One region of the Neobacillus sp. SRL179 genome, then DNA from elsewhere that is predicted to be linked to it. Evidence: riboswitches for the same ligand, from Rfam matches in the RefSeq annotation. Region 1 holds a riboswitch; each other region holds the start of a gene.
The links. Region 1 has a riboswitch for lysine ahead of AC4E8C_RS21355 (transporter substrate-binding domain-containing protein). Riboswitches for the same ligand answer to the same signal wherever they lie in the genome.

Region 1 (7,713 bases):
CTGCCCATAATGCTTTTATTCAGGAGCAAAGTTTGGGCATTCATTATAATCAAGGCAGTGACCTATTGGATTATATCAAGGATCCGTCCGTGTTTGAGTATAAAGATGGGTATGTCGGAATTCCGCAAGGTGCGGGGTTAGGAATTGAAATCGATGAAGAATTCGTTCGAAAACAAGCTGAAATAAGCCATGACTGGAAAAATCCTGTTTGGCGGCATAAGGATGGAAGTATTGCAGAATGGTAAAATTGTAGGAAAATAGGGTGAAGAGGCTGATTGGTTTGTACAGGGCTGGAGCACTGCACCGAAGGTTATCTTTTATGGATGAGTGTGAACCAGATGAGGTAAGCCTGCGAAACAATATCTGCCAGCTGTGAATCTCGGACGAGGGGGACTTTAAATTGAAACCGAAAGTTTTTATTGCCAAGCGTATTCCTAAAGAGGTTGAGGAGTATATTGCCCGCTATTGTGATTACAGGATGTGGGACCAGAAGGAACCAATCCCAGCGGATTTGCTCCTGAAGGAAGTGGCGGATGTGGAAGGTCTGATGACACCTAAGGGCGTCATTACGAAGGAATTTTTAGAAAAAGCGCCTCATTTAAAAATTGTCAGCAACATTGCCGTTGGGTATGATGCCTTTGATATTGAAGCGATGAAGGAACGCGGTGTCATCGGTACACACACCCCTTATGTTCTTGATGAGGCTGTGGCTGACCTGGTTTTTGGATTAATTTTATCAACGTCACGAAGGATTCCTGAATTTAATCATTTCGTGAAGGCTGGCAAGTGGGAAAAGTCCATTCATGAAACCTACTTCTATGGCCAGGATGTTCACCATGCGACATTAGGAATCATTGGCATGGGGCGGATCGGTGAGAAGGTGGCAAGAAGAGCTTCACTTGGCTTTGAAATGAATGTCTTGTATAACAGTAACAGCAGAAAGCCTCAGTTGGAGGAACAATACGGGATTGAATACAGTGAAGTGAATGATCTATTAGAGCGGGCTGATTTCGTGTTAGTGATGGTGCCATTGAATGATTCTACCTACCACTTTATGGGGGAAGAACAGTTCAATCGGATGAAATCAAATGCTATTTTTATTAATTGTTCACGGGGATCAGTAGTAGATGAAAAGGCCCTCATTCGAGCGCTGCAAGAAGGAAAAATTTCTGGAGCCGGCTTGGATGTGTTTGAGGTTGAGCCTGTCGAAAAAGACAATCCTCTCTTGAAAATGGACAACGTCGTCGTGCTTCCGCATATCGGCTCCGCAACAGATAAAACTCGATTCGATATGGCCATGAAAGCAGCCGAAAACCTTGTCGCAGGCGTTACTGGAAACATGCCAGAGAACGTTGTGCCGGAACTGCGGTGAGGTGTGGAACAGGGGTCATACCCTTCTTAAGTAGCAATAATATATGTAAGAGAAGAACTACTAGTTTCTTCTCTTTTCTTATTGTCGATCCCCTTTTCGTTAAATTCTGGATTAACGCGCAGGTGATAGACTAGCAGAATAGATATTTGCTATAATGTTTCGTAAGCAAAAAAAATCTATTAGAACTGGAGTGAACACGATGCAACTAGCAAATGCAAAAGTACAAAATGTTGACCTTGAGAACTCAACCTTTAATATCCTGCTAACATTCTCTGATACTCATAAAGCGATGTTATATTGCCGAGTAGAAGATCAACATGTTAAAGCATATAATATTGGAATTATGGACACATGCCCTTGCTGCTTTAAGCCGAATTGCCCAAGTCTATTTGCCAAGCGTCAAGAGTTATTAATTGAAGCGCAGAAATTCACCGAACTTCCTAGTGAATTGGTGACTGATGGCGTGTTAGTTACAAATTAATCATCTGAGCAAAAACAAGTTGTTCGATAAAAAAAAGACTAGATAGAAGTTCAACTTCAGTTCATTTTCCTCCTCCGCTTCGCTTAGATGGCGGGGGTGTTTTTATTGTTTAAGAAAATGAGTAGTTTGAGATAGAGCGGCAGCGTTCAAAAACATGGAATTAAAGATGGACAAATCGTAAAACTACTTAACAATGAAAATTAGATGAAATAACATGCTGAAAAATTAAGAACATTGACAGAATTCTCAATTTGATGTAGCCTAATAATATAATTTAATAGTAACCTCACTTTTTTTCAGTGAGGTAGAGGCGCGGTAGTTAACAGTCCTTAGTGGAGTTTGAGAAGCCATGATGCTAGGGAGAAGGAAGTATCGCCGAAGTTTGTAATATTCTCAGTATTACATGCTGGGTCTGCAGTGAAGAATTGCAGGACTGTCTCAATAAACGACCCAGTTTATTGAGTTGTGCTATCTCATTCGGGATAAGGGAGGACTTTAGGGCAACTTATACATATTGCGACCTTGAGTTTATCTCAAGGTCGTTTTTTGTTGTACTTTAGCTCTAACCAAATAGGAGGAGAATGAACATGAGGAAAAAGGCATCATTATTTGTAGTCACATTGCTTTCAGCTATTATTCTATTGGCCGGATGCGGGACAAGTACGAAGACAGCTTCTGGCGCATCGGATGACAATACATTTAAGGTAGGTCTCGAAGCAGGATATGCCCCGTTTAACTGGACTCAGAATGATGACTCTAATGGAGCGGTGAAAATCAAAGGCACTTCACAATATGCAGGTGGTTATGATGTGGAAGTCGCTAAAAAAATTGCCGATGGTTTAGGGAAAGAATTAGTTATTGTGAAAACCGAATGGGATGGCCTTGTTCCAGCGTTAACTTCAGGTAAAATTGATGCAATTATCGCCGGGATGTCACCAACAGCAGAACGGAAGAAAACAATCGACTTCTCGGACAACTATTATAAATCCAATTTAGTGATGGTGGTTAAAAAAGGCGGCAAGTACGACGGTGCTACTTCGATCCAAGATTTCAAGGGAGCAAAAGTGACCGCACAATTAAATACCTTCCACTATTCCGTGATTGACCAAATCAAGGGAGTAACAAAAGCAACAGCAATGGACAACTTCCCAGCGATGAGGGTGGCCTTAGAATCCGGCATCATTGATGGATACGTATCTGAACGTCCTGAAGCAGTCAGTGCTTCATCTGCTAATGATAAATTTGCGATGGTCGAATTTACAGATGGATTTAAAACATCAGAAGATGATACCGCCATTGCGGTCGGCCTTGAAAAGGATAGTAAATTAACAGACAAGATCAATGGGATTTTAAAAGAAATCTCAGAAGAAGAACGCACAAACATCATGGATGAGGCAATCAAGAATCAACCAGCGTCAAAATAATCAGGACATGAAGCCGGCTGTATTTTTTGCAGTCGGTTTTATGATGAAATAGGGGGGAGAAAGTTGAGCTTTGATTGGATAGTAAAAATTATCGCGGAAAATTGGCCGATGTTCCTTCGCGGAGCTGGCATGACGCTGGTGATTGCCCTAATTGGAACCATATTGGGTGCCATCATTGGTTTACTAGCAGGGGTGATCCGCACGATACCTGTTCCGGAACGTGGAGCTAAAAAAGTATTGCTTAAAGTGGTTAATGTTATTCTTTCTATTTATATTGAGTTTTTCCGTGGAACACCGATGATTGTTCAGGCGATGGTCATTTATTATGGTTCAGCCTTGGCTTTTAATATTGATATGAATGTTTTTGCAGCAGCGATCATTGTCGTCTCGATTAATACAGGCGCCTATATGGCGGAGATTGTCCGTGGCGGGATTGTTTCGATTGATAAAGGTCAATTCGAAGCAGCGCAGGCGATTGGGATGAATCATCTGCAAACGATGATGAATGTAGTTCTGCCACAGGTGATCCGCAATATTTTACCGGCAACAGGAAACCAATTTGTTATTAACATTAAGGATACGTCGGTACTGAATGTGATTTCCGTGTCGGAGTTGTATTTCTTAACTAAATCAGTTGCTGGAAACAACTTTAGATATTTCGAATCATTTTTCGTAGCTTGTATCATTTATTTCGTGATGACGTTTATTGTTACAAGAGTTTTGCTTTATTTTGAAAGAAAATTAGAAGGCCCGGACAACTATACGATGCTTGGTGAAGAGGACATACAGGTAACGAAATAACTGACAAAGAAGGAGGAAATCGTATGGAAAAAGTCATTGATATTCAGCATTTAAACAAATCCTTTGGAACGCATGAAGTGTTAAGAGATATTGATTTCTCCGTCAAGAAGGGAGAAGTGGTCAGTATTATTGGTTCTTCAGGTTCTGGGAAATCGACACTTCTTCGCTGTATCAATCTGTTAGAAAAGCCAAGCGGCGGCCAAATTATCTATAATGGCGAAAATATTTTAGATGATCGGCATGATTTATTCACTTACCGTCGAAAAATGGGCATGGTATTCCAACAATTTAACCTATTTAATAATCACAATGTCCTCCACAATTGTGTGGTCGGGCAAGTCAAAGTGCTAAAGCGCTCCAAGGATGAAGCGGAAAAGGTCGCGTTGAAGTATTTGAAAATTGTAGGGATGGATAAATATGTGAATGCCAAACCCAAGCAATTATCAGGCGGTCAAAAACAACGCGTGGCGATTGCTAGAGCCCTTTCCATGGAACCGGATGTCATGTTATTTGATGAACCCACCTCAGCCCTTGACCCAGAAATGGTCGGAGAAGTTCTGAAAGTTATGAAGGAACTGGCTGAACTTGGTCTGACGATGTTAATCGTGACCCATGAGATGGGATTTGCCAGGGAAGTATCCAATCGCGTAGTATTTATGGACAAGGGAGTCATTGCTGAGGAAGGCAGCCCTGAGCAGATCTTCCAACATCCAACGCAAGAGCGGACGAGGGAATTCTTAAAACGGACATTAGCGAGATAATGGGGTCAGACCTCACTTCACTAAGGCAGAGAGCTAAGTTTCTCTGCCTTTTTTATGTTAGTCAAGACGGTTTTTTATACAAGCTTTTTAGGCAAAAGGAGCGGTTTAGAACACGATTAATCAAACAATTGAGGTCAAGAAGAAGAAATAGCAGTATGGTGTAATTTAAAATAGGAACTGGTTCCTATATAGGAATTAAAATAGGGAACCAATGGGGATTACAATTTATCTCCATTTTTTTCATAATGAACTATATACACATTACCTATATGATGAAAGAAAGAGAAAACATAGGGTGCAATTCAAACCATTGTCCTATTAACTTAGGATTTATTGTTTTAAGGGGGCCGGCCGATTGATCGCCAAAGACATGTTAGTGCAGAAACAAATTGATGCTCAACGGGAAAGAATGCAGCCTAATACACTTCACGATTTTAGTATTTATTCCTTAATCTTTAATCAGCATCCGGATGCAATTTTCGCACTGGATCAACAAGGGGATTTTTTAGTTGCGAATCATAAAGTGGATGAGTTTATCGGCTATAAACCAAATGAGTTAACTGGTTCATTTCACCAATACTTGAGAGAAGATCACATAGAAAGAGTCTTTTGCCACTTTGAGCTGGCCTTAATGGGAGAACCACAAAATTATAATTGTAAGGTAATCCATAAAGAGGGACATGATGTCCATTTAAATATTACCAATATCCCGATTAAAATGAATGGCAGCATCATAGGGGTCTATGGATTCGCCAGGAATCTTACTTTGCTCGATCAAAAGGAAGCTGAATTGGTAAAAATAACGAATAACTTAAATTTAGCGCAAGAAATCGCCAAAATAGGCAGTTGGGACTATGAGACTGATACGGATTATGTTTATTGTTCTGATTCTTTTTTGAATATTTTGGGCTTAAATTGCGATGGCACTAGGGTACGTAAATATGAAGACCTTCTAAACATGATCCTTCCTGAAGATCGAACTATTTTTAACGATTTATTTCAACGGACCAAACAGTTTGGCGAGATAATGGAATTAGAATACAGAATTGAAAAACCTAATCAGGTCATGATTACTGTCCATATAAAAGCTGTTCCTAAAAAAAACTCCGCTGAAAAAATCACGCGAATCATTGGTGTACTTTATGATATTTCAGAACAGGTCATGATTGAAAACAGATTGAAGGAAAGTGAAACTCGCTTTAATACCATTGCTGAAAGTCTAGATTTAGGCATATGGTCTATGGATTACGACTCACAGGAATTGGTGTATGCCTCACCTGGACTGGACAAGCTAACTGGATACACACCAAAGGATTTACTCACAGGAGAAATGAGGTGGATCCATCTTATCCATCAAGAAGATATTCCTGCATTTGTTAAAAATCAGGAAAAGCTTCTTCAGGGAGAGAGTGTCTTTCATCAATATAGAATCATTGATGCGAATGGAGAAGTAAAATGGATTGAAGATAAAACCTTTCCGGTCCTCGATTCGAATGGTCATTTAGTAAGGCTGGATGGGGTGGTTCAGGATATAACAGATAGAAAAGGCACGGAGGATGAAATCCATTTTCTCGCGTACAATGACTATCTGACACAATTACCTAACCGGAGAATGTTTGACCAAAAGTTGGAGCAAGTGATTGCCGATTATCAAGGTCACTCCGATCGGTTTGCATTATTTTACCTGGATATGGATCGTTTCAAATTAGCCAATGATACGTTAGGACATGAAATTGGAGATAGGCTGCTTCGTAAAATAGCGAAAAGGCTGTCGGCCGTCGCAGGGAATAATGAGGTTTTTAGAATGGGCGGGGACGAATTCACGATTATCCAAACGAATCTCGACCAGAAGCATCCCGGGTTATTAGCGAAGGAAGTCATTGGTGAAATCAATCGGCCTTTTTATATTGATGGGTATGAAATACATCTTACCACCAGTATCGGTATTGGCATTTTTCCAGACGATGAGTGTTCTTTGAAAAAATTAAAAATGAATGCAGATGCGGCCCTTTACCGTGCAAAAGAATTAGGGAAGAATAATGTCCAGTTTAGTAATAAAACCTTTAATCGTGAGTCCTATAAACGGTTTCAAATGGAGAATGACCTGAGAAAGGCCCTCCTCAAACAGGAATTCGTCTTACATTACCAATCGAGAGTGGATGCTCAAACAGGAGAAATTGTAGGAGCAGAAGCGCTGATTCGTTGGAATCATCCAAAACGGGTGCTTGTTTCACCTGCAGAGTTTATCCCTGTAGCTGAGGAAACTGGTTTTATCAATGAAATGAGCGAGTGGATTGTTGAGCAAGTCTGTAAACAGCTTAGTGACTGGAGGGCAAAAGGGTATCCGCTTGTTCCAATCTCAATTAATCTTTCGGCAAAGACGTTAATGAAGGTGGATTTGGTGAAAAAAATCATGGTGATGCTAGCCGACTACTCCATTTCGCCTAGTCTTATCGAAATCGAGATTACTGAGGAATCGCTCATTAAGAATGAAGGCACAGCGATGGCTACTATTCAATCATTACGAGAGCTGGGGTTTGTAATCGCACTCGATGATTTTGGAACGGGGTATTCTTCAATCGGTTATTTGAAAAAGTTTAAGGTAGATGTGATCAAAATTGACCGCTCTTTTATAAAAGATATTCATGAAAATAATGAGGATTCAGCCATCGTCCAATCGATTATTTTGTTAGCAAAGGGTTTAGGTTTAAAGATTGTCGCCGAAGGTGTCGAGACGGAAAAACAATGGCATCTGCTACAATCTTTAAAATGCCACTATATTCAAGGTTATTTGTTTAGCAAGCCGCAGCCGGCAGAAGAGTTTGTGGGGACGCTTATTATGCCTCAAACGGCCAGCAGAGGAGTTTATTCGCT
Region 2 (7,713 bases), 1.6 Mb from region 1:
GAATCGGACAAGAAGAACTCAACCACTAGTAAGGGTTGAGTTCTTCTTGTTTATGTTGTTTCTAAATTACCAATATAGCATTTTTTTACCGTAACTACTTTGTACCATTCAAACATAGCTTGAAAATAATTAAACCAAGCATATTACTTATATATTTGAACTAGGTTGGTTACAATTCTAATAGAAATGGAGGTAACCAATCGTGCGTTTTATTATGATGATCATCATTCTATTTTTAGTATATACTTCCTGGCCTCTAGTTGAACAAAAATTAAATCAATCAGATCAAACTATAAGTATTGATTCAATTCAATCAGAAATTAAGGTGATGAAGGGCAGCCCAGAAGTAAAGACAGCATTAAATACTATAATTGAAAAATTTCAGCTATTAGTCAAACAGCTTAGTTCACAATTAGAAAATCTCCCACAAGGTCAACAAAATAATCAGCAGACAGACGAAGATAAAGTTGCGTTAAGTACACCCACTTCGCAAATGTATTCAATATTTAACATTGAACTTGGAGAATCCAAGGAAGATATTGAAAAAAAATTTGGAACTGCAATCCGTTCTTCACTTAATGAATATGGTACCGATTGGTATAGTTATCATGATCATTACCGGAATTTTTTTATGGTCATGTATGATGTAAACAATAAGGTTGCTGGATTATATACAAATCAAGATTTAATTTCCTCCAAAAATGGAATCAAACTTGGGAGTACACAAGAAAGTGTCCGTTCCTTACTAGGCAGCCCCTTAACAAAAATTCAAAAAGGATTGGTCTTCTATCAATTACAAGACAATGACGAATATGATATGTTTTTGCAAGGTGATGTTTATGTAACTATTTTTTATGATAAACACGAGGGTAATACAGTCACTGCCATGCAATTAATCAAAAAAGACTTAGAAGATAATAGAATGGATTTCTATACCAAAGCTAATCCAGCCTTAAAAGAAGGGTTTGAGTACCAGTTATTTGATTTGACCAATGCAGCACGAGTCCAGCATCAACTCCCAATTCTCACATGGGATGAGCATGTACGAAAAACCGCTCGTAATCATAGCTCCGACATGGCAGTAAATCAGTATTTTGATCATACCAATCTTAAAGGACAATCCCCATTTGATCGAATGAAGGAAGATGATATAATCTTTCATTTAGCAGGAGAAAACCTGGCTTATGGACAACTAAGCAGTATCTTTGCTCATGAAGGTTTAATGAACTCCCTCGGACATCGTGAAAATATCTTGAAAAATGGTTATGAATATTTAGGGATTGGTGTGGCTTTTAATAAAGAATCACAGCCATACTATACAGAAAATTTTTATGCCAAGTAACCGGTTAGCAGAATTGTTTAAAAATAGGACGATAGTATATAAATTTTTATTTTAGCTTCTGTTAGAAAAACTCAGAAAGATATGTTCTTATCAGCAGGAATATAACGTTTTCATGGTGAATACGTAATTTATAGATTAAGACAGCTGCATTTATGAATTAATGAGAGGAAGTAAACCATGGAAAATGTTAAGGAGTTCCAAATTATTCGGGTGCCTATTACAACCCCGACTTTACTGCCACACACTACTACAAATTGTTATTTAATTGGTAACAACAAAGAAAGTATATTAGTCGATGCTGGGTATGATCAGCCTGATACTAAAATAGAATTACAGAATGTGATTAAGCAGACCGGTCTCGCTTTACCTAAGTCAATAATCTTAACCCATTCACACCCAGACCATGCCCCAGGAGTTCTTCAATTAGTAGATTGGAATCCTATCGTTTATGGACATCCGCTTGAAAAGCCGGGTATAGTGGCGGCCATTGGGCCATGGAACCGTTTAGCATTCTTAAATGATGGCGACGTGATTCGCATTGCTGGAGAAGAAATTATCCTCATTCACGCACCAGGTCATACTGCAGGTCAATTAAACCTGTATATTCCGACCAAACGGATTCTCCTTGCAGGGGATAATATCGTTGCTGAAGGGACATCATGGATAGGACCCCCAGATGGCGATATGTCAGACTATATTGCCACGTTACAAAGGTTAAAACAATTAAATTTAAGTAAAATAGGTCCTGGGCATGGCGAATGGGTAGATAATCCTTATGAACACATTGATTTTGTTTTAAATAGAAGATATTTCCGTGAAAACCAAATCAAATCGTTGTTAAGCGAGCATGAAAAGATAACTGTTTCCGATTTAACAAACATCATTTATGACAATCTCCCCCACCCCAATGTTTTTGAAGTTGCTAAACGGACAACTGAGGCACACTTAATCAAATTAATAAAAGACGGAATTGTATCAAAGCAGGATTCCTATTACTCTCTCAGATCTTTAATATAATCAGCAAAAATAAACTCGGGCATATTCAACTGACCGCCCTTTTGATAGTTAATAATCGTTTTCAATGTATGAATGGTTGGCGGAGCCAGTGATATGTCGCCTTGCTTATAAGCATTCAAGGCATCAGCAGGGTCCATCCAACATGCTTCACTGATTTCATTTGGATCTGGTTTGGGTGTTTGCCCTTTTGGAAGATACGAGAGAAAAAAACGGGTATCAAATCTTATTCGACTAATATCCGGTGTGACGATTTGTCCAATATAAGCTAAGCTTTCAAGAGGAAATTGGAGTTCTTCCTTTTGTAATAGCTGTAAAAATGAAATCTCCCGATTGATTAGGAGACGGCGGTATTCCATTTCTACTTTTTCATCCAAATGAACGGGTGTGCCGTCTTTTTTCTTACAAATTAAAACACCCACTTCTTCAAATAGTTCTCTTGCAGCAGCGACATAATGCCCAATTGTAAAAGAGTCATTTCTTTTTCCAGTAATAAATTTGTTGTTAGCTTGAATGTCATCAGTAGAATCTACCGCTCCCCCCGGGAAAACATAATATCCACCCATAAATTTCATTGTGTCAGGTCTTTTTGTCATATAAACTTTGGATAAATGATCCATTAAAACAACTGTGGATGCTGGCCTAGGAATAGAATTCATTTTATTTCCCACCCTCTTATTTTTTTCGGAAATGTAAATATTATTTTAATTAATATTCAACTTTCACTTCACGATTCCCTTCCTTGTAATTCCTTAAACTTATTTTACTCAACTAAAACATATTGCATTTCACTTGAATCCACGTGAATTTTCTGTTATATTAACTAACAATTACATAATCTCTTACTTCAATACCTTTTGAAGTGAGGATAGAGGCGCAAAAACCATTAGTACACAATTTGAGGAAAATGAGTTCCTATGATAATTGTCGAAAGGGGAATTTGCCGAAGCTTTAAGAATCTCATTGGACTTGAAGCTGGTTCTGTTGTTGAATAAGCACAGAATTGTCATATAGGAAACTATATGGAGGGCTATCTCACGCATAGGAACTTTTTATTTTTGTTTCTACAGCAGCAGCGAACCCTCGTTGCTGCTTTTTTGCGTTGATTCTACATTGGCCTTTCCCACTTATTTTGTAAAAATAATTTTAAGGGTGATAATAATGAATTTTGGCCAACTTTTAACAGCAATGGTTACACCATTTGATCAAAATGGTGAGATGGATTTTAGCGCAACAAAAACACTTGTCAATTATTTAATTGCCAATGGATCTGATGGATTGGTGGTATCTGGAACAACTGGGGAATCCCCTGCCCTATCAATAGAAGAAAAAGTTGCATTATTTAAATTTGTTGTAGAGGAAGTAGCTGGCCGAGTTCCAGTCATCGCTGGCACTGGCTCCAATAATACAAGAGCTTCCATCAAGTTAACTCGTCTTGCCGAAGAGGCTGGTGTGGACGGCATCTTGCTTGTAGTCCCATATTATAACAAACCATCTCAAGAAGGATTATATCAACATTTTAAAGCAATAGCGGAATCAACTACCTTACCGGTCATTCTCTATAATATTCCCGGACGGTGTGTGGTCGATTTATCCGTGGAAACCGTAGTTTGTCTTTCACAAGTTCCAAATATTGTCTCAATAAAAGAAGCAAGTGGTAACTTAGATGCTATGGCCCAAATCATTAGCCAAACTCCAGACAATTTCACCTTGTATAGCGGTGATGATGGATTAACATTACCTGTTTTAGCTATTGGCGGCACTGGTGTCATTTCGGTTGCATCCCATATTATCGGAAACGAAATGCAGGCAATGATTACGAACTTTAAAAATGGTCAAATACAGGAAGCTGCAATTGCGCATCGCCGTCTTCTCCCACTTATGAAAGGCTTATTTGCTGCACCTAACCCAACTCCAGTTAAAGAAGCCTTAAACATGTCTGGGATTCACGTTGGTGGTGTCCGCTTACCATTGGTACCTTTAAATGAAGAAGAAAAGTTAGTCCTGCAAAAGCTTCTGCCTGCTAGCAAAAGCGCAACAATCCTATAATTCAAAAAAGCTGTCTTTCCCAGAAAGGAATGGGTTTGGGCAGCCTTTTTTATGATGCTTGCTTAAAGTGAATGAAGACTTTTACAAAGAGAAAAAAAATAAAAGGAGAAATAAATGAGCAGGAAAACAGCGATTGTAACCGGTTCTTCCAGTGGCTTTGGATTATTATGTGTCATTGAACTTGCTTTGAAAGGATTTACGGTTATTGCCACAATGAGGGACACTAAAAAAGCCAACTCATTGCTTACTTATGCAAAAGAGAAAAAAGTGGAGGAGCGGATTCAGGTCTTACCACTAGACGTTACTTCATCCGAATCCATTGATTCCATAAAAACTAGGTTCTCTGCTTATTCTTCGATTGATGTGCTTATTAATAATGCTGGTTTTGCGCTGGGAGGTTTTAGTGAAGAGCTTTCTATTGGTGACTATCGATATCAATTTGAAACTAACTTTTTCGGGATTATTGCTGTGACAAACGCAGTCCTTCCATATATGAGAACACAGGGACATGGTCGAATTATCAATATCAGCAGTATAAGTGGAAGAATTGGATTTCCCGGATTATCTGCCTATACGGCGTCAAAGCATGCACTGGAAGGATATAGCGAAAGCTTAAGGCTCGAGGTTAAACCATTTGGAATTGATGTTTCCTTAATCGAACCTGGTTCCTATCAAACGAATATCTGGGCCACTGTTGACCAAATGGAAATAAATGCTGATTCCCCGTACCTTCCATATATGAAAAGTTTACTTAAAGAAGTGGAAGAGGGAAAAGCAGCACATGGTGATCCTAAAGATGTAGCGCGACTCGCAGCACATGTTGCTTCACAATCTGCATCCCCCGACCTCCGCTACCCAATCGGAAAGGGTGTAAAAACCAGCCTTTTTCTAAAAAATACTTTGCCATGGAAAATGATTGAATCAGTGATAGAAAAAAAACTGAGACATTAACAATGTTTGGAAAATATTTAGAAAATAAATACAATCAAATCAATTGCACCCACCTCAATGAAGGGGCTATACTTACTTTGTATGAATCAATAAGGAGGAGATGGGAATGAATAACTTACAATCTTCAACAACCCTACATAATGGCGTCAAAATGCCTTGGTTTGGCCTAGGTGTATATAAAGTGCAAGAAGGTGATGAAGCACTTCTCTCCGTAAAATCAGCAATTAAAGCAGGTTATAAAGCTATTGATACCGCTGCCCTTTATCAAAACGAAGAAAGTGTCGGTCAAGCAATCAAGGAATCTGGAGTTCCTCGTGAAGAGCTATTTATTACAACAAAAGTTTGGAATTCTGATCAACGTGAAGATAAAGTCTTAGAAGCATTCGAAACAAGCTTAAAGAAACTCGGACTTGAGTATATTGACTTATACTTAATTCACTGGCCTGTTGAAGGAAAGTATAAACAAGCTTGGAAAATTCTCGAAAACCTATATAAAGAAGGTCGTGTTCGTGCGATAGGCGTCAGCAATTTCCAAATTCATCATTTAGAAGACTTATTGTCTAGTGCAGAAATTAAACCAATGGTCAATCAAGTAGAATTACATCCATTATTGGCTCAAACTGAGCTTCGAGAGTATTGCAAGAAACAGCAAATCCAAATGGAAGCATGGGCTCCTTTAGGTCAAGGAAGACTGTTAGCGCACCCAGCTCTAATAGAAATCGGAGAGCGTTACAATAAAACAACAGCCCAAGTTATTTTACGATGGGATCTGCAAAATGAAATTGTCACGATTCCGAAATCTGTTAAAGAAAGCCGGATTATAGAAAATGCAAATATCTTTGATTTTGAGTTAACGGCTGATGAAATTCAAAAAATTAACTCTCTAAATGAAAATAAACGATTTGGTGCCGATCCAGATAATTTTAATTTTTAATAAAAACAGAAACTGCCCTAGGTAAAAAAAGGGCAGTTTTTGTTTTTATCGAGACCAAACATTCAAATTCGAATGTTTACTACTGTATATGATTACTCCTCTTCAAAAATGGGAAAGGTGAAGAATATCCTAGATACGAAGGTGAAGCAATTTGACTAGTACTTCCCATCAAAAAAATAATTCAAACACTACAAACGCTTATCAGAATAAGCTAAATATTTGGTCTGGCATTCTATTTGGAATAGGGTTGGTCGCCTTTATTGATGAAGCTGTTTTTCATCAACTGCTACATTGGCATCATTTCTATGATAAATCCACCACCGCAATTGGATTGGTATCTGATGGACTTTTCCACGCGTTTATCTGGTTTTCAAGTGTTTTAGCGTTGTTTATGGTTACCTCTCTTCGACGATATCATGCGTGGCAGGCAAAGAAATGGCTGGCTTGCATACTTATTGGAGCAGGTGGTTTTCAATTATACGATGGTACAATTCAACACAAACTGATGAGACTCCACCAAATCCGCTATCATGTCGATATCATGCCTTATGACTTGGTTTGGCACATAACAGCAGTATTTATGCTGTTAATAGGAATCATCCTGTTAATTCGTATATCGAAAGAAACGGGAGCTGCTTTGAAAAATGCCTAAAATTTATCACGTTGAACATGTAGCTGCAAGCTTTGAGCCACACATCATTCCAGAATTTTTTTTATTAATGCCGTTTATTATAGCTTTAATTGTTTATCTACTAGCCTTTGTTAGATCTAAGAGCCAACAAATACAATGGCCGTTAAGTCGATTGATTTTATGGATTTTAGGCATTTTTAGTGCTCTCTTCGCCATTACTGGACCGGTCGCAGATAGTGCTCATAACGATTTCACGAAACATATGGTTGGTCACCTATTCCTTGGTATGCTTGCACCACTTTTGATGGTCTTAGCTGCACCAATGACTCTATTCTTACGAACTCTAAATGTATTTCATGCTCGACGTCTATCCTTTCTGTTAAGAAGTGGACTTATTCGTTTTATTTGTAACCCAATTCCCGCGTCATTTATAAATGTTGGAGGTCTTTGGATTCTCTATACAAGCAGCCTTTACATGAAAATGCACGACCACGTTCTTCTAAATCTGTTAATCCACTTTCATATTTTTATGGCGGGCTATCTGTTTACTGCATCCATAATCTATATAGATCCTACTCCACACCGGAAAACGTTTGTCTTTCGCGCGATTGTGTTAGTGGCAGCATTAGCAGGACACGGTATTTTATCGAAGTTTATTTTTGCTCATCCACCAATGGGTGTCCCAATTGACCAGGCTGAAACGGCCGCAATGCTAATGTATTATGGAGGGGATGCAACTGATTTGGTTTTAATCATTGTCTTTTGTTATCAATGGAGTAAAGCTGGCCGTCT
Region 3 (7,713 bases), 1.4 Mb from region 1:
TGTAGAACCGCAGCAGAAAGTATAGCCGTATATGAAAAACTTAAAAATGAGATTCCTCTCCACTTAATTGAAAAGGGGACCGTTTCTTATGAAAAAGGCAATATTGTGATTCCCTCTTATCTTGCAAAAGGAATCGAATTTGATGCAGTCATTCTTTACGATAGTTCTCAATATAAAAATGAACGAGAACGAAAATTATTCTATACGGTTTGTACAAGGGCCATGCATGAGTTGCATATGTTTTCGACAGAGGGGATAAGTCCGCTAATGAAGTCCGTTTCCAAGGAAACCTATATTATCGCATAAAAATAGCTGCAGGATTCGTTAGTTGAATCCTGCAGCTTTTAAATGGGTAATGTTAATTATTTTTTCCATTGTTTTTGGACTTGTTCATAAGCCAGACGAAATATTTCATCTTGAGATGTTTCCCGATTAGTAATGACGTTTGTTAAATAACTTTTTCCTTTAAGTCTTATTGTTACTTCTACTTGTACCATAAAAAATCACCTTTCTTTAAAAAATATATATTGAAGTAAATTGCGCCTAGTAAATGACACAACTCTTTAGAATACGTATTAATTATCATAATAATAACAAAAAATTTTCGACAATGGATTCAACAAAAATATGAAGTCGGCGGCGTGCAACTATATGCACTTTTGAATATGGGTATGCGTAGGCGAGGCTTGGACAAAATCGAATCGGTGTGTTGAGATAAAATACAAAGCTCAACAATTTTGGGAAACATTAGGATTAGAATATTATATAATAAAGAATACAAAAAAAGGAAGTGGAAACTTTTGTAATCAAGAATTAATTGGCTAAAGGTATATTTGTGAAGATTAAACCTCGACTGCCAAAAATTCCTCAGCAAACAGCTGTACTTGTTTCTTATCTATTTTATTCTTCTTTAGTAAGGATTCTGCAATTACTAAGTATGCCTGAACCACAGTGTTTCTTTTTAAATCGCGTAGGGATACATCTCCATTCAGTAATTCAATAGCTTTATCTTTGATGTCTTGACTCTTAGAAGAATTGTAAAGTAGATACGCAATACAGGTAATCTTGTCCATTAGGGTTCCTCCAATCAAGAATCTGAATCTATCTACAAATTCGACTTCATTCTAAATACTTCCTGCTAATTTCCAGAATATTTTTACTAAATAATTAACCTGGGCATATCCAAAAATATGGCAAGCATCATTATGTATCCCTTTATCTTTTAAAAATAGGATAATTTGTTGAATATTGCTTAATTGATATGATTTTTATATAATATTGAAGGGATAAAAGAACAAAGATGATCGTCAGAGGATTTTTACCTTTCGTCCCATTGGGAGGAAAGGTTTTTTATTATTAGAATCCAAATGACAATTCGCAAAAACTTATACATATGATTTAGGAGGAAAATTGATGAAACAGACCTTAATTAAGGATCTATACAGAAATACCGGTAGTTATATAGATCAAAAAGTCCAATTGTCTGGTTGGATTCGTACAATACGTGATTCCAAAACTTTTGGATTCATTGAATTAAACGACGGCAGCTTTTTTAAAGGGGTACAAATTGTATTTGATGAGCAGTTGGTTAATTTTAAGGAAATTGCAAAGCTTCCAATTAGTTCATCTATTAGGGTAGTGGGGGATTTTATCCATACGCCAAATGCAAAGCAGCCATTTGAAATTAAAGCAACTGACATTGTCATTGAAGGTACATCAAATGTTGATTATCCATTACAAAAGAAAAAGCACTCCTTTGAATATTTAAGAACGATTTCACATTTACGTCCAAGAACAAATACGTTCTCTGCTGTGTTCCGTGTGAGATCACTAGCATCATATGCAATCCATAAATTTTTCCAAGATAAAGGATTTGTTTATGTCCATTCCCCAATTATTACTGGCAGTGATACGGAAGGGGCAGGAGAGATGTTCCGAGTAACAACTCTCGATATGGACAATCTTCCGAAAAATGAAGAAGGTAAAACAGATGTAACAAAAGACTTCTTTAATAAAGAAACGAATCTAACGGTTAGTGGTCAGCTTTCTGCTGAAGCTTTTGCGCTAGCATTTCGAAATGTTTATACCTTTGGGCCAACATTTAGAGCTGAGAACTCTAATACTGCAAGACATGCTGCAGAATTTTGGATGATTGAACCAGAACTTGCTTTTGCTGAACTTCCAGACATTATGGATTTAGCTGAAGAAATGGTTAAATATGTGATTGGTTATGTTTTGGAACAAGCTCCTGAGGAAATGAATTTCTTTAATAGTTTTATCGAGAAGGGTTTATTAGAGCGATTAAATAATGCACATGATGCAAATTTCGGTCGTGTAACCTATACGGAAGCAATACGATTATTGCAAGAATCAGGTGAAACCTTTGCCTATCCGGTTGAATGGGGGCTTGACTTGCAAACAGAACATGAACGATATTTATGCGAAAAGGTTTTTAAACGTCCAGTTTTTGTTACGGATTATCCAAAAGAAATTAAAGCATTCTATATGCGTTTAAATGAAGACAATAAAACGGTTGCGGCTACTGATTTACTTGTACCTGGAATAGGGGAATTGATTGGTGGAAGTCAGCGTGAAGAGCGAGAAGAAGTACTTGCTGGAAAGATTAAAGACCTTGGCATGAATGAGGAAGACTATTGGTGGTATCTTGAATTAAGAAAATACGGTGGTACGAAACATTCTGGCTACGGTCTAGGTTTTGAACGGTTAATTATGTACTTGACTGGAATGACAAACATTAGAGATGTGATTCCATTTCCAAGAACAACCGGTAATGCCGAATTTTAAAAGCAAAAAAGATCCATTCAAGCGAATGGGTCTTTTTGATGTTTCTACCTTTTAATTTAAGAATCTTGAAGTTCCTCTTCGAAAAAAAATGTACCAGGGTGTTCTTTTACGATATATGAATATCTTTTCATATTTTTTACATATTGCCATTTTAAAATGGTGACAACTTCACCTGTTTCAATGATGTTTACTGTTTGACCACTATTATACCGATTATTTGAGTTTTTCAATTTTAACACCCCTTTTACTATTCCCTTTTAAGTATAACACAAATTTTATTCTTTAATCGTGCGCAAGATTGTAAAGACAGAATACCGCCTTTCGGCTTTCCATTATAATGTACCTATGGTATACTTTACAAAAGCGAGGTGTCATTTTGACAAATTATAAAGCAAAAAGAAGTAACCTCAAAGATCTCTTATTAAAAGAAGGTATGAATTTGGATAGCTTGGAAAGGAATACAAATATTCCAAGGGAACAACTTGATGAATATTTATCCAAAAAGGTGATGAGCCTAAATACGGCGATGACCATTTCCAAGGAATTAAACTGTAAGATTGAAGATTTATATGTGTGGACAACGAAGGAAGCCTAAAGTATACCTGTTAAAAAAAAAAAAATAGACCCAGCAGGGTCTGTTTTTTTTGTTTATATAAAAATCTAAGATTGGTCGAGGAAAATTAAACGGTTAAGTCACATTTATCTAGAGGGATTACCTTTGTCTTTCTCGTGAATTTATACCCAAGCCATAAAATAAGAAATAATGGCAAACCAATATAGGAAACTAATACACTATTCCAATCAATATGGTTACCCATAAAGGCAGAGTAATTTTGTCCTAGAATAACAAACCCACAAACAAGAAAGGCAAAAACTGGTCCAAGGGGGAAGAATTTTGATTTATATGGTAGTAAATTTAAATCCTTACCTTGTGCAACATAAGCTCTTCGGAAACGATAGTGACAAATGGCAATTCCAAGCCATGCGATAAAGCCTGACATACCCGAAGCATTTAAAAGCCATACATAAACGACACCATCTCCAAAGAAAGATGCTAAAAATGCTAGGGTTCCAACTAAGGTTGTCGCGATTAACGCATTGACTGGGACACCATTTTTATTTAGTTTACCAAGAAATTTTGGAGCCTTGCCTTGTCGGGCTAGATCCCAAAGCATTCGTGTAGAAGCATACATCCCTGAGTTTCCTGCCGATAATACAGCTGTTAAAATAACAGCATTCATGACAGATGCAGCGAATGCAATTCCTGCTTTTTGAAAAACGAGTGTGAATGGGCTGACGGAAACATCGCCATTGGCCAAGTTCTCGTTTGTATAAGGAATGAGAAGTCCGATTACTAAAATGGCTAAAACATAAAATAAAAGAATTCGCCAAAATACTGATTTTACTGCACGGGGAATAGATTTTCCTGGGTCGTCTGTTTCGCCGGCCGCAACGCCTAATAGCTCGGTCCCTTGGAATGAGAAACCTGCAGCCATAAAGATTCCTAGCATAGCCATAAAACCACCATGGAACGGAGCGTCACCAACTGTAAAGTTAGAGAATCCGATGGTGTGGTCTCCCATAATTCCAAAAATCATTAAAGTACCGGTAACAATAAAAATAACAACTGTTACTACTTTAATAAGAGAAAACCAATATTCAGCTTCGCCAAATCCTTTTACAGATAGATAATTTAATAAGAACATGATAACCAAAAAGATACTGCTCCATACTAATGAAGGGGTATCAGGAAACCAAAACTTCATAATCATGGTTACAGCTGCTAATTCCGCAGCAATTGTAATTGCCCAGTTATACCAGTAGTTCCAGCCAAGAGCGAAACCCAGGGCAGGATCGACAAACTTTGTAGCATACGTACTAAAGCTACCGGCGACTGGCATGTAGGCTCCCATTTCTGCTAAACTTTGCATTAAAAAGTAAACCATTATCCCAATGACGAGATAAGAAAGAATGGCACCGCCAGGTCCCGCGGAATGAATCGCTCCGCCGCTAGCAAGGAAAAGTCCAGTTCCTATTGTCCCGCCAAGAGAAATCATTGTTAGGTGCCGTGATTTTAGACTACGTTTTAATTCGGTATTTTCTTTATTAGGTGTTTGCCCATCTGTATATTCAAGGGGTCTTGCTGATTGTGATTGCATTAAGATTACTCCTTTTTCTTTTGAAGTGCTGCCCTAGTTGATGACAGAAGAAAGCTAATGTTTTCTAATTCGAGAAGGAGTGTTGGAATAAAAAATACCATCGAAGTAGAATCGATGGCATTGGTAATACCCCGCATCATACCTTCCGAAAGATAGCTCAACACGCTGGACTGGTAAGGTCAAACGTGACAGTTCTGTTCCTATTCGAATACAGACCCAGCGTACTCTTATAGAGAAAAAAGTACGCTTCGGCAGTTTTTCCTTTCATACGGAGTCTGGGATGTCTCTTCATCTCATCCGTATTACTAATAAAAACCGCGACCTCTACCTCATCGGTTTGATGAGGATTTAAACTATAAATTTATTATAGTACTAAAATATAATAATGACCGCTCAGTTGTCAATGGAATATTTACCAAAGGAATTAAAAATAGATTAGTCTGATAATTTATTCTATTGGCAAAAAACTATTAAGTTTACTTTAATTTAATGAATTTAGTATGATTTTAAAATAGTAAAGTGCAGGTAAGGAGGATTTTTACCATGCAATTAATCGGTGTTTTTTTAGGATCTCTAATCGTTGTAGGAGCATTTAATTTTTTCTTGATCCCTCATGAGGTGTTAAGCAGTGGATTAAGTGGTATTTCCATTTTGCTAGGGATGATTACTCCTCTTAATACAGGGTTAGCTAACCTCCTATTGAATTTACCTTTAATTATTCTTGGTTATAAGATGTTGGGGAAAAAGTTCATCATGAATACCATATTTTCTGTGTTGATCATTTCTGTAGGTCTTTATGTGGTGCCAATCATACCATTAGCCAATGATACCATTCTTTCATCAATTTTTGGGGGAGCCCTAACTGGTCTTGGGGTTGGACTTGTCTTTCGTTCATCAGGTTCGACAGGTGGTTTTGATATTATTGGCATGATTGTTTCCAGGAAAAAGGATTTTCCTATCGGAGTATTACTTTCTGGAATGAATGCTTTAGTCATTATTATTAGTGGTTTCCTTTTTAATTGGGATGCGGCACTAAATACTTTAGTTTCGATTTATGTAACCGGTAAGGTAGTGGATACGATCTATACAGACCACGCCAAATTAACGTTAATGATTATTACGGATAAAGGGGAAGAAATGCGGGCCCATTTGCTGAATAATCTGTATCGTGGGCTTACAATTATGGATGGAGTGGGCGGGTATTCCAATGACAAACGCAGCGTATTAGTTACGGTCATCTCACGATACGAATTAAATGAGGTGAAAAACCTTATCGGAGACGTAGATGCTTGTGCTTTTGTTAATATTACAGAAACAATTGAAGTAATGGGGCTGTTTCACAGGCCAAGCCCATAATAATACCAAGAGGCGTTCACTTTTTAAGTGGACGCCATTTATTATTATTTATACGGTCTTTTTATAAAATTTTAACAAATTCAATTTGCTTGACTGTACGAATCTACAATAGTAAGATAATCAAACTAACTTACTTTTTGTAAGTATTTTTAATCAAGGAGGATCATTCATGCATTCAGTGTTAAATAAAAGCTTATCTGATGTAATAAAAGAACGTCACTCTGTTAGAAAATATGATTCAACCTATATTATCTCAAAAGAAGAGATTGAAAATATAATAAAAGAGGCGACATCCGCTCCGTCTTCAAGTAACCTTCAACCATGGCGCTTTATGGTGTTTCAAGACGAACAAACAAAAAAAGAGCTTAGAGCGATTGCTTTCAATCAAGAACAGGTTGAAACAGCATCCGCAGTAATTGCCGTATTAGGCGATAAAGAAATGTATAATAGTATTGAGAAGGTTTACCACAGTGCACACGAAGCTGGTTTTATGGATGAAGCAAATATGGAGCGATTAATCGCTAGTGCACAAAATACGTATCCTAAAGCCCCTGAAGAGATGCGAAAAAACATTGCTGCTTTTGATGCGGGTCTTGTTTCAATGCAGTTAATGCTATTAGCTAAGGATAGAGGTTATGATACAGTCCCAATGGGAGGATTTGATAAAAAACAATTTATTGAAAAATTTAATGTGTCAGAGAGATTTTTCCCAATTGTTTTAATTCCCCTAGGCAAAGCTGCTGCACCTGCATTTGGCTCAACACGGTTGCCAATTGAAGATGTAATAATTGAATATAAATAATAAAACGAACCCAAAGCTTCTAGTAAATCTCTAGCTTTGGGTTCGTTTATTTTTAATTGTTAATGTATTTTTCAAAAACAAAACCAAAATCCTTCACACAATATTGTTTTTTGCTATCTTCTAACCATTGGAACGCAGCTTGATTAAGCATTTTGAATTGAACCACTAAATTACTGTCAGAACTTGTTACACGCCCAAGTGTTGTTGAGGCTAATTCAAGGCTTTGTTTGGAGAACTGAAGACTAATTTCATTTTCATGGGAGATCTCAGAAATTTTTATAAGTGCTTTATATAAATCCTTTATTTCCTCAATATGTTTTTTGTGAACATCGATTGAAAAGGGTTCAGAGCCAATTTTAAATTTTATTTCGACATCAAGATCGACCGTACCCGCAGTTTCCAATTTCACTTCTGAAATTTGATTCGTTGCATAGCTATAACGGTGCAGCATCCTTTTTTTACTTGTTGCACTAGTTCCATCTAAATGAATGAGGGCATTATTGGTAAAACAATATTCATCAGACTTTGATTTTATTAAAAAATATATTTTTTCATTGTCTTCATGCATGACATAATCGTCTGCATCAACCT
Region 4 (7,713 bases), 740 kb from region 1:
TTTATTCATCTCTCCTGTTGGGTGCGCATTAAATAAACGAACTTGGTTAAAAATAGCAGGTCCCATAAAATTAGATTTGCTATTTACATTCGGACAAGCCTCTAAACAAACCCCGCAAGTCATACATTTCGAAAGTTCATAAGCCCATTGCCGTTTTTTCTCTGGCATACGCGGTCCAGGACCTAAATCGTATGTTCCATCAATTGGAATCCATGCCTTAACCTTTTTTAAGGAATCAAACATCCTGCTGCGATCGACTTGAAGGTCACGAACAACAGGGAATGTCCGCATTGGCTCTAAGCGAATTGGCTGTTCTAATTGATCCACTAGCGCTGAACAGGATTGACGCGGTTTGCCATTGATGACCATAGAACAAGCACCGCAAACCTCCTCAAGACAGTTCATTTCCCAAGTGATTGGGGTAGTGGATTGTCCATTCGCATTAACAGGATTTTTACGAATTTCCATCAGAGCCGAAATAACATTCATATTCGGACGATATGGAACATCAAACTCCTCTTCATAAGGAGCAGAATCTGGGTTATCTTGACGCATTATTTTAAATTTTACTGTTTTATTTTCAGACATTCTTACCTACTCCCCTTCCTATTAGTGCTTTGTAGTGTAATCGCGTTTCCGAGGCTGAAGTAACGAGATATCGACTTCTTGATAATGGAAAGCTGGAGCAGATGTAGAATCTACAAATTTGGCCATAGTTGTTTTTAAGAATTCTTCATCATTCCGCTCAGGGAAGTCTGGTTTATAATGAGCACCACGGCTCTCATTTCGATTATAAGCACCAATCGTAATAACGCGGGCCAATTGAAGCATATTTTGTAATTGTCTTGTGAATGTTGCTCCCTGATTACTCCATTTAGACGTATCATTAATGTTGATGTGTTGGTAACGTTCGAGTAATTCTTGAATTTTTTCATCCGTTTTTAATAGTTTGTCGTTGTAACGAACAACGGTTACGTTATCTGTCATCCACTCGCCAAGCTCTTTATGAAGTACATAGGCATTTTCAGTACCATTTAAAGACATAATCGAGTTCCATTTTTCTTCTTGTTCTTTCACATGACGATCAAAAACAGTAGAAGAAACAGCGTCAGAACTCTTTTCAAGTCCCTCGATATATTTAACTGCATTCGGTCCGGCAACCATACCACCATAAACAGCTGAAAGTAATGAGTTGGCACCAAGACGGTTTGCACCATGTTGTGAATAATCGCACTCACCTGCAGCAAATAGACCTGGGATATTCGTCATTTGGTCGAAATCAACCCAAAGTCCACCCATTGAATAGTGAACCGCAGGGAATATTTTCATTGGTACTTTTCTTGGATTATCACCCATGAATTTCTCATAAATTTCGATAATTCCGCCTAGTTTTACATCTAATTCATGTGGATCCTTATGAGATAAATCAAGGAATACCATGTTTTCACCATTAATACCAAGTTTTTGATTAACACAAACGTCAAAAATTTCACGCGTTGCGATATCACGTGGTACAAGGTTTCCATAGGCAGGATATTTTTCCTCTAAGAAGTACCAAGGTTTTCCGTCTTTGTATGTCCAAATACGGCCGCCTTCACCCCGTGCTGATTCACTCATTAAGCGAAGCTTATCATCTCCAGGGATAGCAGTTGGATGAATTTGAATCATTTCGCCATTTGCATAATAGGCACCTTGTTGGTACACGATTGATGCAGCAGAACCTGTATTAATAATAGAGTTAGTTGACTTACCAAAAATAATCCCAGGACCGCCTGTTGCCATAATGACAGCATCTGCAGAGAACGATTTAATTTCCATCGTTTTTAAGTTTTGAACGGTAACTCCACGGCAAACACCATCATCATCCACGACGGCACCTAAGAATTCCCAGCCCTCATATTTCGTAACCAGACCATCTACTTCATGACGACGAACTTGTTCATCAAGTGCGTATAGTAACTGCTGTCCAGTTGTTGCACCAGCAAAGGCTGTACGGTGATACTGTGTACCTCCAAAACGGCGAAAATCTAGTAAACCTTCAGGGGTTCGGTTAAACATTACACCCATCCGGTCAAATAGATTAATAATACCTGGTGCTGCATCACACATTGCTTTTACCGGCGGTTGATTAGCCAAAAAGTCTCCGCCATAAATAGTATCGTCAAAGTGGATCCACGTGGAATCTCCTTCACCCTTTGTATTTACCGCTCCATTGATACCGCCTTGGGCACAAACAGAGTGAGAACGTTTAACCGGAACAAGTGAAAATAACTCAACCGGTGTTCCTTCTTCTGCAACTTTGATGGTAGCCATTAAGCCAGCTAAGCCGCCGCCGACTACAATCACTTTACCTTTACCCATTCGTGACTCACTCCCTCAATCCAATTACAATATTTTTTCCAAACTCGACCTCTTATGAAACAAATGCAACCAAAGTTTGTACGCTGATAAAAGCTAGAACCACGAAAATACCGATCGTTACATATGTAGAAATAACTTGTGAACGAGGTGTCACAGTGATACCCCAGCTGACTAGGAATGACCATAATCCATTAGCAAAATGGAAAATCGCAGATAGAATACCAACTAAATAGAATACAAACATAAATGGTGATGATAGAATATCATGCATCATTTCATAGTTTACCTCGGTACCAAATGCAGCGGCCACACGCGTCTCCCAAACATGCCACGCAATAAAAATCAAGGTGATTACGCCTGTGATTCGTTGAATTAAATACATCCAGTTTCTGTAGGTTCCGAACCTATTAACATTGCTGCTGCCAGTAAAAGCGATATAAAGTCCATAGATTGCATGGTATAACAATGGTAAAAAGATAATTACAGTTTCCAAGACAATACGAAATGGAAGATTTCCCATAAAGCCTGCAGCTTTATTGAAGGAATCTGGTCCTCCTGTGATAAAATGGTTGACTACAAGGTGCTGAATCAGGAACAAACCAATTGGAATAACTCCCAGCAATGAATGCAATCTGCGATTTACAAACTCTCGATTACCCGCCATTATTTTACCCCCCTTTAAATTTTAAAAAAGTAAAGTTAAGCTTCTTCTCTTAAATTCCCCGTAAAGATTCTTAACCTATTATCACTGTGACAATTATGTGACATGTCCATTTTACTCCCATCAAACTAGAGCGTCAAGAAAACGTATACACAAACTTTATTAAAAAAAGAAAATTTTTAAAATATATTGATATTATACTAAAGTCGATTGACAAATCAATTCCATTAGTTCTCACCGAGAAAACATCCATAAATTCTCATGAAATTACCAACATCTAACTGTTGATTATTTCACTTTTTAGGTAATCATAATTATGATTAAAAATAATTTAGATATTGCACAATAACATTGGTTTTTATACTGAAACATCCATAAAATTGTATATAATAGAATGATAGAAAGAGGGGAAACATGTGAAAGAAAGTACAGCCGTTAATCTGAATATGAATGAAGCTGAACCAAGAACCATATCCATTTTCGGATATGAACTGATCAGAGAAATCCTTTTGCCCGAAATTCTTGGAAAAGATGCACCCGAAATATTATATTGGGCAGGAAAGCGTCTAGCCCGGAAATTTCCTTTCACAGATATCACTCAAGTAGCTGAGTTTTTTAACACTGCATCTTGGGGTCAACTTGAATTAGTAAAGGAAACCAAAAATGAAATGGAGATAGAATTAACTAGTCCTCTTATTGTCTCGCGTGTAAAATCAAAAGCGGAGCACTTTTTCCAGCTCGAAGCCGGTTTCCTTGCACAGCAAATTGAATTTCTAAAAGAAGCGAGCACTGAAGCATTTGAGCACCCCGTCAAAAAGTCAAATAAAGTTCAATTCACGGTCAAATGGGACACAAAAGACCCAATTAAAAAGGGGTAATGAAGCATTTCACGTTCATTATGGTAAATAGGGTGTCAGGCACCAACGGTGCCTGACACCTTATTTGCTATTGTCCTAGTTCAAATGCTTCGTGTAGTGTTTCTACAGCTTTTAGCATGTTTTTTTCTTCGACAACGACAGATACTTTTATTTCCGAAGTACTGACCATTTTGATTTGGATATTGTTATTGGCTAATACTTCAAACATTTTAGCCGCTACTCCTGGATTGGAGATCATTCCTGAACCCACAATGGAGACCTTAGCTAATTTATTTTCAGCATCTAACTGTTCATAACCTAGTGCCGTTTTGTTATCCTCTAGTACTTTTAATGTTTCCATTAAATCATTTGTGTGGATGGAGAATGACAGGTTAGCAGTGCCGCCCTCCGTAGTGCTTTGAATAATAATATCGACGTTAAGATGATTTTGTGCCAATGTAGTAAAAATGGTTGATAAACTTGTTAATGAGTCTGTTAGTCCTAAGATGGAAACCTTAGTAATTTCATCTTCAAATGCCACACCACGGACAACTAAATTTTGCTCCATTGTTGCTTCCCCCTCTATGACTGTTCCTTCTTCTTTCACCATGCTTGATCTGACACCAAGCTTTACTTGATAATTTTTTGCATACTCCACTGCTCGAGGATGCAGCACCCCAGCACCTAAATTAGCAAGTTCGAGCATTTCGTCGTATGAAACGGATTGTAATTTGCGTGCTGCTTTAACATATCTTGGATCCGTTGTGAAAACTCCAGTTACATCTGTATAAATATCACACTTATCCGCATGTAAGGCAGCAGTTAAAGCCACTGCTGTTGTATCTGAACCACCCCGTCCAAGTGTGGTAATCTCCCCATTCTCAGTAATTCCTTGGAATCCAGCCACAATGACAACCTTACCTTCGGAGAGCTGCGCTTGAATCGCTTCCGTTTTTATTTGAGCAATTCGGGCATTGCCATGGACCGGTTCTGTAATGATCCCCGCTTGCCAGCCAGTATAGGAAACAGCACTTAGCCCTTGTTGGTTTAAGGCGATAGACAATAACGCAATGGTCACCTGCTCTCCGGTTGAGAGGAGCATATCCATTTCGCGTTTGCTCGGCTGGCTGGAAATTTCATTAGCTAAACTTACAAGCTGATCGGTCGATTTTCCCATTGCGGAAACAACAACCACCACATTATTGCCTCTTTGTGTTTCCTCTTTTACACATTGTGCGACATTTAGGATTCGTTCTACACTGCCAACTGAGGTTCCTCCAAATTTTTGAACAACTAAACCCATCTTTTCCCCTACTTTCGAATTCTTTAGAAAATTACCTGCACAAGCTTTTACGTTTAGTTTACTTTAAAAAAGGATGCATTCCCTACCAATAAAAAAAGCAATGAGAAGGGCATCTCATTGCTTTTTGAACACGAAGAAATAAATTCCTGTACAAACAACGTAAGATAGCTCTCCAAGACACAGGTCTTGACAATTCTGGATTTGTTCAATACAGAACCAGCAAAGAAAGAAATGAGACCTTCTTTACTTCGGCGAACATTCCCTTTCATGATTCTTCCTTGAAGCTCATCCTTCTCAGAACCACTACTATTGAAGCTCGCACCTCTACCTACACTTTAGTACTATAAAGTGATAGATTTAAATTTTCATTTATTATAGCATGGACTTTTTTTCTTGACAATCATTCTGAATGAAGTTTATCGATTAATTCCTCTGCTACATTTAACGGAATACCTAAACCAGTAAATTCTTCTATACTAGCTTCCTTCATTTTCTTCACTGAGCCAAACTGTTTCAATAATAACTTTTTGCGTTTTTCACCAATGCCTGGAATATCATCAAGCAAGGATTGGAACGCACTTTTTCCCCGAATTTGACGATGGAAGGTAATCGCAAACCGGTGAACTTCATCTTGGATTCGCTGTAGCAGGTAAAACTCCTGACTGTTCCTTGCTAAAGGAACAATTTGCAACGGGTTTCCATAAAGAAGCTGGGAGGTCCGGTGTTTTTCATCTTTTACAAGACCTGAGAGCGGGATATCCAACCCAAGTTCATTTTCTAAAACATCTCGAACTGCCTCCACATGACCTTTACCACCATCAATAATGATTAAATCTGGCAGTGGCAGGTTCTCCTTCAACGCCCGTGAATATCTTCTTCTAGTTACCTCTCGCATCGATTCGTAATCATCAGGGCCTTTAACAGACTTAATCTTGTATTTCCGATATTCTCGTTTATTTGCCTTACCGTCAATAAATACAACCATAGCCGAAACAGGATCAGTCCCTTGAATATTGGAGTTATCAAATGATTCAATCCGGTGCGGAGTATAAATACCAAGAAGCTCACCAAGGTTTTCTATTGCCTTAATGGTTCTCTCTTCGTCTTTTTCAATCAAAGAAAACTTTTCATTCAAGGCAATCTTCGCATTTTTAATCGCCATTTTGACAAGATCCTTTTTTTGACCCCGCTGCGGCTGCAATACTTTTACTTCCAGCAGTTGTTCAGCCAAATGAAGATCGACTTCATCTTGAATCAGAATTTCTTTAGGCTTGAAGTGCTCTGTTTTTGTATAAAATTGACCAAGGAATGTTAATATTTCTTCCTCTGGCTCATTGTAAATGGGGAACATGGATACATCCCGCTCAATCAACTTCCCTTGACGGACAAAAAAGACCTGTACACACATCCAGCCTTTATCGACCGCATACCCAAAGACATCTCTGTCTGTAAAATCTGTCATGGTGATCTTTTGCTTTTCCATAATTGTCTCAATATGAACAATTCGATCGCGGTATTCTTTGGCACGTTCAAAATCCAATTCTTCAGACGCAGCAGTCATTCTTTCGGTAAGTTCTTTTTTGATTTCCTTGTAGCCGCCATTTAAAAAACGGCTTATTTCATCGGTCATTTGTTTGTACTGTTCTTCACTCACTTCATTCACACAAGGCGCCAAGCATTGACCTAAATGATAATACAAGCAGACACGGTCTGGTAATGTCGAGCACTTGCGTAACGGATAAATCCGGTCAAGCAATTTTTTTGTTTCGTTGGCCGCCATGACGTTTGGATATGGACCAAAATATTTGCCTTTATCTTTTTTTACTTTTCTTGTAATAATAAGTTTCGGATGTCTTTCTGCTGTAAGTTTAATAAACGGATAGGTCTTATCATCCTTCAACATGATATTGTATTTGGGGTCGTGCTTCTTAATCAGGTTTAATTCAAGCAGCAGCGCTTCTATATTAGAAGAGGTAACAATGTATTCAAAGTCCTCTATTTCATTCACAAGTCGTAATGTCTTCCCATCGTGCGAACCAGTAAAATAGGAACGCACCCGGTTCTTTAAGACTTTTGCTTTTCCTACATAAATAATGGTTCCCTGACGGTCCTTCATTAAGTAGCAGCCAGGTTGATCAGGCAGCAGGGTCAGTTTTTGCTTTATAGTTTCATTCATTCCGGCCGCTCCCTCCGTCTTTTTTTATCTGTCTTTTAAAATTTTAAAGCATACTGCCCATAAAGAAAAGTAAGTTTGATTGGTAATCATAAAAAAACCTTAGCCAGATTGAATTCTAGCTAAGGTTTTTATTACCTAATTAAGCAGCTTATACGTGCTTATTTAATACACTTGCTAACGCATCTTTAGGTTGGAAGCCGACTACTTTATCAACCACTTCGCCATCTTTAAGTACCAACAAAGTTGGAATACTCATAACACCGAAATTAGATGCTGTTTGTGGGTTATCATCCACATCAAGCTTCGTAATTTTTACTTTATCGCCCATTTCTGAGTCAAGTTCTTCTAGAACGGG

Region 2: another riboswitch for lysine. It lies ahead of dapA (4-hydroxy-tetrahydrodipicolinate synthase); the one in region 1 lies ahead of AC4E8C_RS21355 (transporter substrate-binding domain-containing protein).
Region 3: another riboswitch for lysine. It lies ahead of AC4E8C_RS14375 (amino acid permease); the one in region 1 lies ahead of AC4E8C_RS21355 (transporter substrate-binding domain-containing protein).
Region 4: another riboswitch for lysine. It lies ahead of AC4E8C_RS17845 (aspartate kinase); the one in region 1 lies ahead of AC4E8C_RS21355 (transporter substrate-binding domain-containing protein).

What each region holds. Positions count from the first base shown of each region.
Region 1 covers NZ_OZ481792.1:4,334,147-4,341,859, reverse strand. The annotation lists gene dgoD (galactonate dehydratase) at 1-245, shown strand, start outside; gene AC4E8C_RS21365 (2-hydroxyacid dehydrogenase) at 401-1,372, shown strand; gene AC4E8C_RS21360 (hypothetical protein) at 1,572-1,853, shown strand; lysine riboswitch at 2,151-2,332, shown strand; gene AC4E8C_RS21355 (transporter substrate-binding domain-containing protein) at 2,441-3,277, shown strand; gene AC4E8C_RS21350 (amino acid ABC transporter permease) at 3,341-4,078, shown strand; gene AC4E8C_RS21345 (amino acid ABC transporter ATP-binding protein) at 4,102-4,839, shown strand; gene AC4E8C_RS21340 (sensor domain-containing protein) at 5,195-7,713, shown strand, end outside.
Region 2 covers NZ_OZ481792.1:2,743,804-2,751,516, forward strand. The annotation lists gene AC4E8C_RS13470 (CAP domain-containing protein) at 203-1,342, shown strand; gene AC4E8C_RS13475 (MBL fold metallo-hydrolase) at 1,520-2,359, shown strand; gene AC4E8C_RS13480 (NUDIX hydrolase) at 2,335-3,015, opposite strand; lysine riboswitch at 3,218-3,397, shown strand; gene dapA (4-hydroxy-tetrahydrodipicolinate synthase) at 3,518-4,405, shown strand; gene AC4E8C_RS13490 (SDR family oxidoreductase) at 4,520-5,356, shown strand; gene AC4E8C_RS13495 (aldo/keto reductase) at 5,463-6,290, shown strand; gene AC4E8C_RS13500 (DUF2243 domain-containing protein) at 6,442-6,942, shown strand; gene AC4E8C_RS13505 (cytochrome c oxidase assembly protein) at 6,935-7,713, shown strand, end outside.
Region 3 covers NZ_OZ481792.1:2,931,622-2,939,334, reverse strand. The annotation lists gene helD (RNA polymerase recycling motor HelD) at 1-306, shown strand, start outside; gene AC4E8C_RS14400 (BA3454 family stress response protein) at 363-497, opposite strand; gene AC4E8C_RS14395 (hypothetical protein) at 843-1,073, opposite strand; gene asnS (asparagine--tRNA ligase) at 1,414-2,805, shown strand; gene AC4E8C_RS14385 (hypothetical protein) at 2,862-3,035, opposite strand; gene AC4E8C_RS14380 (helix-turn-helix domain-containing protein) at 3,182-3,400, shown strand; gene AC4E8C_RS14375 (amino acid permease) at 3,486-4,964, opposite strand; lysine riboswitch at 5,110-5,299, opposite strand; gene AC4E8C_RS14370 (YitT family protein) at 5,508-6,320, shown strand; gene AC4E8C_RS14365 (nitroreductase family protein) at 6,490-7,122, shown strand; gene AC4E8C_RS14360 (PH domain-containing protein) at 7,175-7,713, opposite strand, start outside.
Region 4 covers NZ_OZ481792.1:3,593,856-3,601,568, forward strand. The annotation lists gene sdhB (succinate dehydrogenase iron-sulfur subunit) at 1-588, opposite strand, end outside; gene sdhA (succinate dehydrogenase flavoprotein subunit) at 610-2,361, opposite strand; gene AC4E8C_RS17835 (succinate dehydrogenase cytochrome b558 subunit) at 2,414-3,025, opposite strand; gene AC4E8C_RS17840 (YslB family protein) at 3,439-3,900, shown strand; gene AC4E8C_RS17845 (aspartate kinase) at 3,968-5,182, opposite strand; lysine riboswitch at 5,340-5,517, opposite strand; gene uvrC (excinuclease ABC subunit UvrC) at 5,583-7,358, opposite strand; gene trxA (thioredoxin) at 7,507-7,713, opposite strand, start outside.